Regions from separate parts of the Streptomyces sp. NEAU-W12 genome, predicted to be linked through region 1. Evidence: riboswitches for the same ligand, from Rfam matches in the RefSeq annotation. Region 1 holds a riboswitch; the other holds the start of a gene.
The links. Region 1 has a riboswitch for thiamine pyrophosphate ahead of ORI94_RS10005 (thiamine ABC transporter substrate-binding protein). Riboswitches for the same ligand answer to the same signal wherever they lie in the genome.

Region 1 (5,408 bases):
CGCGACGCAGCCGGTCGTTGCCCCGACAGGGAACCGCGGCCGGGCCTACTCAAGACACGCAGGAGCAAGTGGTGATCGAAGAGACCCTCCTCGAGGCCGAGGAGAAGATGGAGAAGGCCGTCGTGGTCGCCAAGGAGGACTTCGCCGCGATCCGCACCGGCCGTGCGCACCCGGCGATGTTCAACAAGATCGTGGCCGACTACTACGGTGCGCCGACGCCGATCAACCAGCTGGCCTCGTTCTCCGTGCCCGAGCCGCGCATGGCCGTGGTGACGCCGTTCGACAAGAGCGCGCTGCGCAACATCGAGCAGGCCATCCGCGACTCCGACCTGGGAGTCAACCCGAGCAACGACGGCAACATCATCCGCGTGGTGTTCCCCGAGCTGACCGAGGAGCGCCGCCGCGACTACATCAAGGTGGCCAAGGCCAAGGCCGAGGACGCCAAGGTCTCCATCCGTTCCGTGCGCCGCAAGGCCAAGGACGCCATCGACAAGATGGTCAAGGACGGCGAGGTCGGCGAGGACGAGGGACGCCGTGCGGAGAAGGAGCTCGACGACACCACCGCGAAGTATGTCGCCCAGGTGGACGAGCTCCTGAAGCACAAGGAAGCGGAACTGCTCGAGGTCTGATGAACGACTCTTCCTGGGAGGCGCCGCCGCAGGCCGGGTACTGGGGGTCGCCCGACCGGGGGCCCGCCCAGGGAGCCGGCCCGGTGGGTCCCCCGTACGATGCGCACTACGCGCAGCAGACTCGCCCCATGCCCCTCGTGCCCGCCGCACCCGAACACGGCGGTGGCCAGGACGTGGACCAGGGGATCGCTCGGCTGAGCGGCCCCCTGGTCCGAGACGAGACGACGCGGGCGCGCCCCCACCCCGGGGAGATGCCGCACCATCCGCAGAATCCGGAGTCCATGTCCGACGCCCCGCAGCCGGTGCCCCCACCGCAGAAGAAGACCGCGGGGCGTGATCTGGGTGCCGCGATAGGCGTCGGCGTCGGCCTCTGTGCGCTGGTCGTGGTCTCGCTGTTCATCGTGAAGGCCGTCTTCGTCGGCGTTGTCGCCGTCGCCATAGTGGTGGGCCTGCGGGAGCTGACGAAGCGGCTCGAGGAGCGCAAGGGCATCAGGGCACCGTTCGTGCCGCTCGCGGTCGGCGGGGCGGCCATGATCGTCTCCGGGTACGTCTGGGGCAGCGACGGCGCCTGGATCGCCGTGGCGCTCACCGCGCTGGCGGTGCTGGTCGGGCGGATGGCCCAGCCGCCCGAGAACTACCTCAGGGATGTCACGGCGGGGGTCTTCGCCGCGTTCTACGTGCCGTTCCTGGCGACCTTCGTGTCGATGATGCTGGCTGCGGACGACGGGCCCTGGCGGGTGCTGACGTTCATAGTGATCACGGTCGTCGCCGACACCGGTGCGTACGCCGTCGGCTGGCGTTTCGGCACGCACAAGCTCGCCCCGCGCATCAGCCCCGGAAAGACCCGCGAGGGCCTGCTGGGCGCGGTCGGGTTCGCCATGGCGGCGGGCGCGCTGTGCATGCAGTTCCTGATCGACGAGGGCACCTGGTGGCAGGGGCTGCTGCTCGGCCTCGCGGTCTCGGTCAGCGCCACCCTCGGCGACCTGGGCGAGTCCATGATCAAGCGGGACCTCGGCATCAAGGACATGGGCACACTGCTCCCGGGGCACGGCGGCATCATGGACCGGCTGGACTCGCTGCTGCCGACGGCGCCGGTGGTGTGGTTGCTGCTGGTGGTGTTCGTCGGGAGCTGACCCGACCGGCCCGGCACCTCTTCGAGCCCCCGCGTCCCGCCGGACGCGGGGGCTCGCGCCGTCCCGGAGAGGTCTCCGGGGGCCGTTCCGGGCGGCCCCGGAGGCCTGCGGCCGGTCCGCGCGGTCACCCCGATGGATCTGCGACACTGGTACAGCCATGCCTAAGCCCGGAGAACTGACCTTTGTCGCGCCGCGCGGATCCAAGAAGCCGCCGCGGCACCTTGCCGACCTCACGCCCGCCGAGCGCAAGGAGGCGGTCGCAGCGGCCGGTGAGAAGCCGTTCCGGGCGAAGCAGCTCTCGCAGCACTACTTCGCGCGGTACGCGCACGATCCGGAGCAGTGGACCGACATTCCCGCCGGAGCCCGGGCCAAGCTGCAGGAGGCGCTGCTTCCGGAGCTGATGTCGGTGGTCCGGCATCTGTCCACCGACCAGGGCACCACCCGCAAGACGCTGTGGAAGCTCTTCGACGGGACCCTGGTCGAGTCGGTGCTCATGCGCTACCCGGACAGGGTGACGATGTGCATCAGCTCGCAGGCGGGCTGCGGCATGAACTGCCCGTTCTGCGCGACCGGGCAGGCCGGTCTCGACCGGAACCTGTCCACCGCGGAGATCGTGCACCAGATCGTGGACGGGATGCGGTCGCTGCGGGACGGGGAGGTCCCCGGTGGGCCGGCGCGGCTGAGCAACATCGTCTTCATGGGGATGGGCGAGCCGCTCGCCAACTACAACCGGGTCGTCGGAGCCATCCGCCGTCTGACCGACCCCGAGCCGGACGGTCTCGGCCTGTCCCAGCGCGGGATCACCGTGTCGACGGTCGGACTCGTGCCGGCGATCAACCGGTTCTCCGACGAGGGCTTCAAGTGCCGCCTCGCCATCTCCCTGCACGCCCCCGACGACGAACTGCGCGACACCCTCGTCCCCGTGAACACGCGGTGGAACGTGCGTGAGGTGCTCGACTCCGGGTTCGAGTACGCGGCCAGGTCCGGGCGGCGGCTGTCCATCGAGTACGCGCTGATCCGGGACATCAACGACCAGGCGTGGCGCGGTGACCGGCTCGGGCGGCTGCTGAAGGGCAGGCCCGTGCACGTCAACCTCATCCCGCTCAACCCGACGCCCGGCTCCAAGTGGACCGCCTCGCGGCCCGAGGACGAGAAGGCGTTCGTGGACGCGATCGCCTCGCACGGTGTGCCGGTGACGATCCGGGACACCCGTGGACAGGAGATCGACGGGGCCTGCGGTCAGCTCGCCGCGAGCGAGCGGTAACCTGACCGGCGCAGGAACAACAACTTCATACCGGGCCATCACACGTTCATATTCCGACAGGGGAGCGCCACAGCGCTGAGAGTGCGGCACCGGCCGCAGACCCTCCGAACCTCGCCCAGGTCATTCTGGGTAGGGAGATCGGTCATCACTCGAGCTGTTGCGCCCTGCCCGGGGCACCTGCGGGGGCCCCGGGCAGGGCCGCGTCTCTTCCTGGTCACCCCAGGAGGAAATACCGGTGAACATCACCAAGAAGGTCACGAGCCTGGCCGTCGGGCTCGGTCTGGTCACGCTGTCCGCCTGCGCTTCTTCGTCCGACGGGTCGGACGGATCCGGCGGCGACGGCCGGAGCGGCGGCGGTTCGAAGACCGTCACGCTCGTCAGCCACGACTCGTGGGCCGCGTCCAAGGACGTCGTCGCCGCCTTCGAGAAGGAGACCGGCTACCGGCTGAGGGTCCTGGAGGACGGCGACGCCGGACAGGCCGTCAACAAGGCGATCCTGACCAAGGACAACCCCCAGGGAGACGTCTTCTTCGGCGTCGACAACACCCTGCTGTCCCGCGCCCTCGACAACGGGCTGTTCCAGCCGTACGAGGCGAGGGAATCCGACGCCGTCCTTCCCGAGTACCGGGTCGACGAGGACAAGCACCGGGTCACGCCCGTCGACACCGGTGACGTCTGCGTCAACTACGACAAGGCGTGGTTCGAGGAGCGCGACCTGGCCCCGCCGCGGACCTTCGACGACCTGGCCGAGCCCGAGTACAAGGACCTGCTCGTCACGTCGAACGCCTCCACCTCCTCGCCCGGACTCGGCTTCGTCCTCGGCACCGTCGCCGAGTACGGCGACGAGAACTGGCAGGGCTACTGGAAGAAGCTCAAGGCCAACGGCGTCAAGGTGGTCGACGGCTGGGAGCAGGCCTACAACGAGGAGTTCTCCGGCTCGGCCGGCGGCAAGCAGGCCGGGGGCGACCGGCCGCTGGTGGTGTCCTACGCCTCCTCGCCCCCCGCCGAGGTGATCTACGCCGACCCGAAGCCGAAGAACGCGCCGACCGGTGTCGCCGACGGCACCTGCTTCCGCCAGGTCGAGTACGCGGGGCTGCTGAGCAACGCGCGCAACCCCGAGGGCGGCAAGGCGCTGCTCGACTTCCTGGTCGGCAAGAGGTTCCAGGAGGACATGCCGCTCAACATGTTCGTCTACCCGGTGCGGGAAACCGCCCAGGTGCCCGAGGAGTTCGCGGAGTTCGGACCGCAGGCCGAGAACCCCGAGACCATGGACCCGGCGAGGATCGCCGACCACCGCGACCAGTGGATCAAGTCGTGGACCTCGCTCGTACTGAAGTGAGACGGGCCGAGGCGGGCCGGGCCGCGGCGAGGTGGCGCGGGGCCGCGGCGCGGCTCGGCCTGATGGCCGTGCCCGTCGCGTTCTTCGCCGTCTTCTTCGCCCATCCCGTCGCCGCGATCGTCGCGCGCGGGCTGAAGGCCGACGGGGTCTGGCAGCCCGGGCGGATCGGGGAGGTGCTGGCGCAGTCCGACGTCCGGCAGGTGCTGTGGTTCACCACCTGGCAGGCACTGGTCTCCACCGCCCTCACCCTCCTGGTCGCCCTGCCCGGCGCGTACGTCTTCGCCCGCTTCGACTTCCCCGGCAAGCAGCTCCTGCGGGCCGTGGTCACCGTCCCGTTCGTGCTGCCGACGGTCGTCGTCGGTACGGCGTTCATGGCGCTCGTGGGGCGCGGCGGGCTTCTCGACGAACTGTGGGGTCTGCGGCTGGACACCACCGTGTGGGCGATCCTGCTCGCGCACGTCTTCTTCAACTACGCCGTCGTCGTACGGACCGTCGGCGGACTGTGGGGCCAGCTCGACCCGCGGCAGGAGGAGGCCGCGCGGATGCTCGGCGCCTCCCGGCTCACGGCCTGGCGGACCGTCACGCTGCCCGCGCTGGCCCCCGCCGTGGCCGCCGCCGCGCTGATGGTCTTCCTGTTCACCTTCACCTCCTTCGGCGTGGTGCAGATCCTCGGCGGACCCACCTTCGCCACCCTCGAAGTGGAGATCTACCGGCAGACGTCGGAGATCTTCGACCTGTCCACCGCCGCCGTCCTGACGATGATCCAGTTCGTCGCGGTGGGCGCGGTCCTCGCCCTGCACGCCTGGACCGTACGACGGCGGGAGACCGCGCTGCGACTGGTGGACGCCTCCCACACCGCGCGCCGGCCGCGCGGCGCAGGGCAGTGGGCGCTGCTCGCCGGGGTCGTCGCGACCGCCGCCGTGCTGCTGCTCCTGCCGCTCGCGGTGCTGGTGGAACGGTCCTTCGGTGACGCCGGCCTCGGCCACTACCGGGCACTGACCCACGACGACGGGGGCGTGTTCCTGGTCGCGCCGATCGAGGCG
Region 2 (5,408 bases), on a different contig from region 1:
GGAGTTCCCGCTCGATCTCCGCGTTCCGGTAGACACCGCCGTCGGAGAAGAACAGCACGAGCGTCGGGGCCGCCGCGGGGCTGTGCCTGACGAAGGAGCGGACCTCGGCGATGACCTTCTGCTCCTCGTTCTGGATGCCGACCTCTCGCATGTCGACCTGGCTCGGGTCCAGCCCTTTCTTCCGCCCGCGCCGGAAGAGACTCATCTCTCCCACCCGTACGTGCAGCCGGAGCCATTCGGGCAGCTCGCCCAGGAGCAGGTCCGGCAGCCGCGCCGGGTTCGATGCGAACGTCCAGGCCTGCATCTCACCGTCGTCGTCCAGTTGCGCGGCGACCGCGGCCATACGTTCGACGACGTCCGCCACCACTCCCTTGGAGTACAGGAAGGACATGGAACCGGAGGCGTCCAGTACGAGGACGACGCGCGCGGTGACTCCGGCGGCCCCGTGCTTACGCAGACTGACTGCCACCTGTTCCTTGCGCAGTGACAGCCGCTTGCGCATGTCCACCGGCAACCGCTCCTCACCCTTGGTGAGGAGCGGAGCGGCCGAAGGAACGGCCGACGGCACGGAGGGCGGGGCAGAGGGCCCCGGGGCGGAGGCGGTGGGCGCGACCGGGGGCCGGGGTGGGAGCGGGGTGGTGGGTGCCGCAGACGGCACCGCGGGCGCGGCAGAGGGTGTCGTAGCGCCGGGTACCGTGGTGGAGCCGTCAGCGGTCGTGGAGGCCGCTGACGCCGGGGAAGCGTCGTCCACGGTGATACCGAAGTCGGTGGCCAGCCCGGCGAGCCCCGAGGCGTACCCCTGCCCCACCGCGCGGAACTTCCACTTTCCCTGGCGCCGGTACAGCTCGCCCCCGATGAACGCGGTCTCCGTCGCGGCCGCCATGTCGAACCGGGCGATCTCGGCCCCCGCACCGGCGTCGAGCAGCCTGAGTACCAGTCCCGGCACCTGGCCGAACGTCCCGCCGTCGGACGACGCGCACAGCACGACCCGATCGACGGCCGGTTCCAGCAGGCTCAGGTCCACCTCGATCGTGTCGGTCGCGGCGCCGGCGGCATTCCGCTTCCCCAGGTGCGTCACGGCGTCGGAGGTGTGCTGCGGCTGGTTGTAGAAGACGAAGTCGCCGTCGTCCCGCACCCGCCCGGCCTCCGTGAGCAGCAGAGCCGACGCGTCGATGTCGGGCACACCGGCCCCGGCCGTCCAAGCGATCTCGACGTGCACCGCCCGGGCGTCGACGGAGAGGTTGGACCCTTTGCTCATTGATCTCGCTGTCATGGCATCCAGTCTGCCGACCCGTCCTTCCGGGAAGAGAGGGGCGGGCCCGAACGGCCCGCCCCCTCGTTCTTCCGGTCCGTTTGTCCGTTCAGTACGTCTCAGTCCGTCAACGGCAGATACACGCGGTTTCCTGCCTCTGCGAACTCCTTCGACTTCCGCAGCATCCCCTCGGCGATCTCCTCGGCCGACGCGCCCTCGGCCGACGCACCCTCCGCCGAGATCCCTCCGAACCGCTCCGTGATGCTCCGGCTGATCTTCATGGAGCAGAACTTCGGCCCGCACATCGAGCAGAAGTGCGCCGTCTTCGCGGGCTCCGCCGGAAGGGTCTCGTCGTGGAACTCGCGTGCCGTGTCCGGGTCGAGAGCCAGGTTGAACTGGTCCTCCCACCGGAACTCGAAGCGCGCGTCGGACAGGGCGTCGTCCCACTCCTGGGCCCCTGGATGCCCCTTGGCCAGGTCGGCGGCATGGGCGGCGATCTTGTAGGTGATGACACCCGTCTTGACGTCGTCGCGGTTGGGCAGGCCCAGGTGCTCCTTGGGCGTGACGTAGCAGAGCATCGCCGTACCCCACCATGCGATCATCGCCGCACCGATACCGGAGGTGATGTGGTCGTACGCGGGCGCGATGTCCGTGGTCAGCGGGCCGAGCGTATAGAACGGGGCTTCATCGCAGATCTCCTGCTGAAGTTCGATGTTCTCCTTGATCTTGTGCATCGGGACATGCCCCGGGCCCTCGATCATGGTCTGCACGTTCAAACGCCTGGCGACCCGGTTGAGTTCCCCGAGGGTGCGCAACTCCGCGAACTGGGCCTCGTCGTTGGCGTCGGCGATCGAGCCCGGCCGGAGACCGTCACCGAGCGAGTAGGTGACGTCGTACGCCGCGAGGATCTCGCAGAGTTCCTCGAAGTTCTCGTACAGGAAAGACTCCTTGTGGTGCGCCAGGCACCATGCCGCCATGATCGAGCCGCCGCGCGAGACGATGCCCGTCTTGCGGTGGGCGGTGAGCGGGACATACGCCAGCCGTACGCCCGCGTGGACCGTCATGTAGTCCACGCCCTGTTCAGCCTGTTCGACGACCGTGTCCTTGTAGATCTCCCAGGTCAGTTCCTCGGCCCTGCCGTCGACCTTCTCCAGCGCCTGGTAAAGCGGCACTGTGCCGATGGGGACGGGGGAGTTGCGCAGCACCCACTCCCGGGTGGTGTGGATGTTGCGGCCGGTGGACAGGTCCATGACCGTGTCGGCACCCCATCGGGTCGCCCAGGTCATCTTCTCCACCTCTTCCTCGATGGAGGAGGTCACCGCGGAGTTGCCGATGTTGGCGTTGACCTTCACCAGGAACCGCTTGCCGATGATCATCGGCTCGATCTCCGGGTGGTTGACATTGGCGGGCAGCACCGCACGGCCTGCCGCGATCTCCTCCCGCACGACCTCCGGCGACACGTTTTCCCGGATGGCCACGTACTCCATCTCGGGCGTGACCTCGCCGCGGCGTGCGTACGCCAACTGTGTGACCGGCCCGCCCGGCCGACCCCGGCGTGGCTGACGGGGCCGACCGGGGAACACCGCGTCGAGATTGCGCAGCCCACCGCGCGGCGAGGTGTGCTTGATCCCGTCGTCCTCGGGGCGGACCGGACGCCCCGCGTACTCCTCGGTGTCGCCACGCCCAATGATCCAGTTCTCCCGCAGCGGGGCCAGCCCTCTGCGCACATCGGTGTCGACCAGGGGGTCGGTGTACGGGCCCGATGTGTCGTACAGCGTGACCGACTGCCCGTTGGTGAGGTGCACCTGACGGACCGGCACCCGCAGATCGGGGCGTGTGCCCTCGATGTACGCCTTGTGCCAGCCGATGGACTTCCCTGCCTCCTCCTGAACCGACGCTTCCGTCGGGTCCTGGGCGGAGACAGGCGTGCGTGCGTCCTTGTTGGTCATGAGACCTACTCCCTACGCCGGCATTACCCGGTAACAGGTTCAGCGGTCGACGCAGCGGCTTCCGTCCGTCGGCGTTCCGTGTGAAACATCACTCGGACAACGGTGATGTTTCATGTGAAACGTCCCTGGAACGAAGGTCAGCGTCCTCTCAGCCCGGTGCTCCGAGCTCCCGCGCGTACAAAAGGTGGCTCCACGCTAGCGGGAATTCTGGCGCGGTGAACAGAGGGCCCTCGTTGTTCTTGCGATGATCGGGCGGTGACCTCGACGCAACCTCCCCCGTACCCGCCGCCCGAACCACCCCGCGGCTCCGGCGCCCGAATCGGCGGCGACCGCGGCAGAGAGCCCGCCTCCGACCACGGCCTGAACCATGGGGACGGTCAGAAAGACGGCCCCGGCTCCGGAGACTGGTTCGGGCATGGACACGGTTCCGGCGAGGCACCGGTGGCGCAGAACCGCCTGCCCGGCGAGGACCCGGGCCATGGGCCGGGGCAAGGGCAAGGAGGGCAAGGGCAGGGTCGTGCCCGTGGCCAGGATCACGGTCCTGGCCACGGGCACAGCCCGGACCCCGGTGGTGGGGGCCGCGGGCATGGCTCGAACTCCGGGGGCGGCCCCCGCCCGGGCGGCGGGTACAGCGGTCCACCTCCGGGCGACGGCGGACGCCAGCACAGTCCGGGCTCCGATGGCGGGCACGGCCATGGGCACAGTCACAGCCACGGACCGGCTGCCCCTGTTTCGAAGCACCTGCGCAAGGTCATCGCGGCAGTCCTCATCCCGTTCGGCGCTGCGGTGCTGATCGGTCTCGCGGTGCTGTGGCCGGGCGGCGCACCCGGCCACGAACGCACCGGCGTCGGCTTCGACCGGCAGACGCAGCAGGCCACGGTCACCGAGGTGGACGAGGTGAGCTGTTCGTCCGTCAACGCGTCCGGAGGCGTCCCGACCGGCGACACCTCGACGGCCGAGGGGTCCTCCGCACAGCAGCAGGCGGACGGCACGTGCAAGAAGGCGACGATCCGGGTCGACACCGGCGACGATGCAGGCCGCACCTTCACCGAGATCGTGCAGCCGGACCAGTCACGGCAGCTGAGCGAGGGGCAGGAGGTCGTGGTCGCCTACGAACCCTCCGCGCCCGAGGACCTCCAGTACTCGGTCGCCGACGTGAACCGGCGCGTGCCGCTGGCCCTGCTCGCCGGCATCTTCGCGGTCGCCGTAGTGGTCGTCGGACGGCTGCGCGGTGTGATGGCGCTGATCGCACTGGCGGTCAGCTTCCTGGTGCTGAACTTCTTCATCCTGCCCGCGATCCTGCAGGGATCGAACCCCCTGGTCGTGGCGGTGGTGGGGGCGAGCGCCATCATGCTGCAAGCCCTGTACCTCTGCCACGGACTGTCGGCACGCACCTCCGTGGCAGTGCTCGGAACGCTGATCTCGTTGCTGCTGATCGGCGTTCTGGGCTCGGTCTTCATCAGCTGGGCAGCGCTGACCGGCGACACCGACGACAACACCGGGCTGATCCACGGTCTCTACCCCGACATCGACATGAGCGGTCTACTGCTGGCCGGCGTCATCATCGGATCGCTCGGTGTGCTGGACGACGTGACGGTCACACAGACGTCGGCCGTCTGGGAACTGCACGAGGCCAACCCGTCGATGGGCCGGCGCGGGCTGTACCGCGCGGGCATCCGTATCGGCCGCGACCACATCGCGTCCGTCGTCAACACCCTGGTCCTCGCCTACGCGGGCGCCGCGCTGCCCTTGCTGCTGCTGTTCTCCATCGCACAGAGCAGTGTGGGGACCGTCGCCAACAGCGAGCTGGTGGCGGAGGAGATCGTGCGTACGCTGATCGGATCGATCGGTCTGGTCGCCTCGGTGCCGGTCACCACGGCGCTGGCCGCCCTGGTGGTCTCGGCCGATCGTCCGACGGCACAGGCGGCCGAAGAGGGCGTCCGGGCGGCTCCGGCACGCGGCGGGGGGCGGGGCAGGCGCCGCAAGCGCTGATCCGCTGCGCCGGATCACGCCGTCCGCTCGTGGCCGCCCCCGGTCCTTCCCTCGGCGACCCGCCTTCCGACAGTCGGCCACCGGTCACCCGCTACGGGCCGGCCAGTCCGCAGCGGGTGACCGGTGGCAGAACGCTTCACCCGGCGCTCTGCTCCGCCAGAATGCGGTCCAGCGCGTCGTCGAGATGGGCGTCGAAGTCGGCGAGCGCCCCCTCC

Region 2: another riboswitch for thiamine pyrophosphate. It lies ahead of thiC (phosphomethylpyrimidine synthase ThiC); the one in region 1 lies ahead of ORI94_RS10005 (thiamine ABC transporter substrate-binding protein).

Annotation. Positions count from the first base shown of each region.
Region 1 is NZ_JAPJDM010000006.1:219,878-225,285, forward strand. Features, by position in the region: gene frr (ribosome recycling factor) at 72-629, shown strand; gene ORI94_RS09995 (phosphatidate cytidylyltransferase) at 629-1,762, shown strand; gene rlmN (23S rRNA (adenine(2503)-C(2))-methyltransferase RlmN) at 1,920-3,026, shown strand; TPP riboswitch at 3,075-3,180, shown strand; gene ORI94_RS10005 (thiamine ABC transporter substrate-binding protein) at 3,262-4,365, shown strand; gene ORI94_RS10010 (ABC transporter permease) at 4,341-5,408, shown strand, end outside.
Region 2 is NZ_JAPJDM010000001.1:279,018-284,425, reverse strand. Features, by position in the region: gene ORI94_RS01250 (VWA domain-containing protein) at 1-1,273, opposite strand, end outside; gene thiC (phosphomethylpyrimidine synthase ThiC) at 1,372-3,201, opposite strand; TPP riboswitch at 3,194-3,384, opposite strand; gene ORI94_RS01240 (YibE/F family protein) at 3,457-5,193, shown strand; gene ORI94_RS01235 (SsgA family sporulation/cell division regulator) at 5,330-5,408, opposite strand, start outside.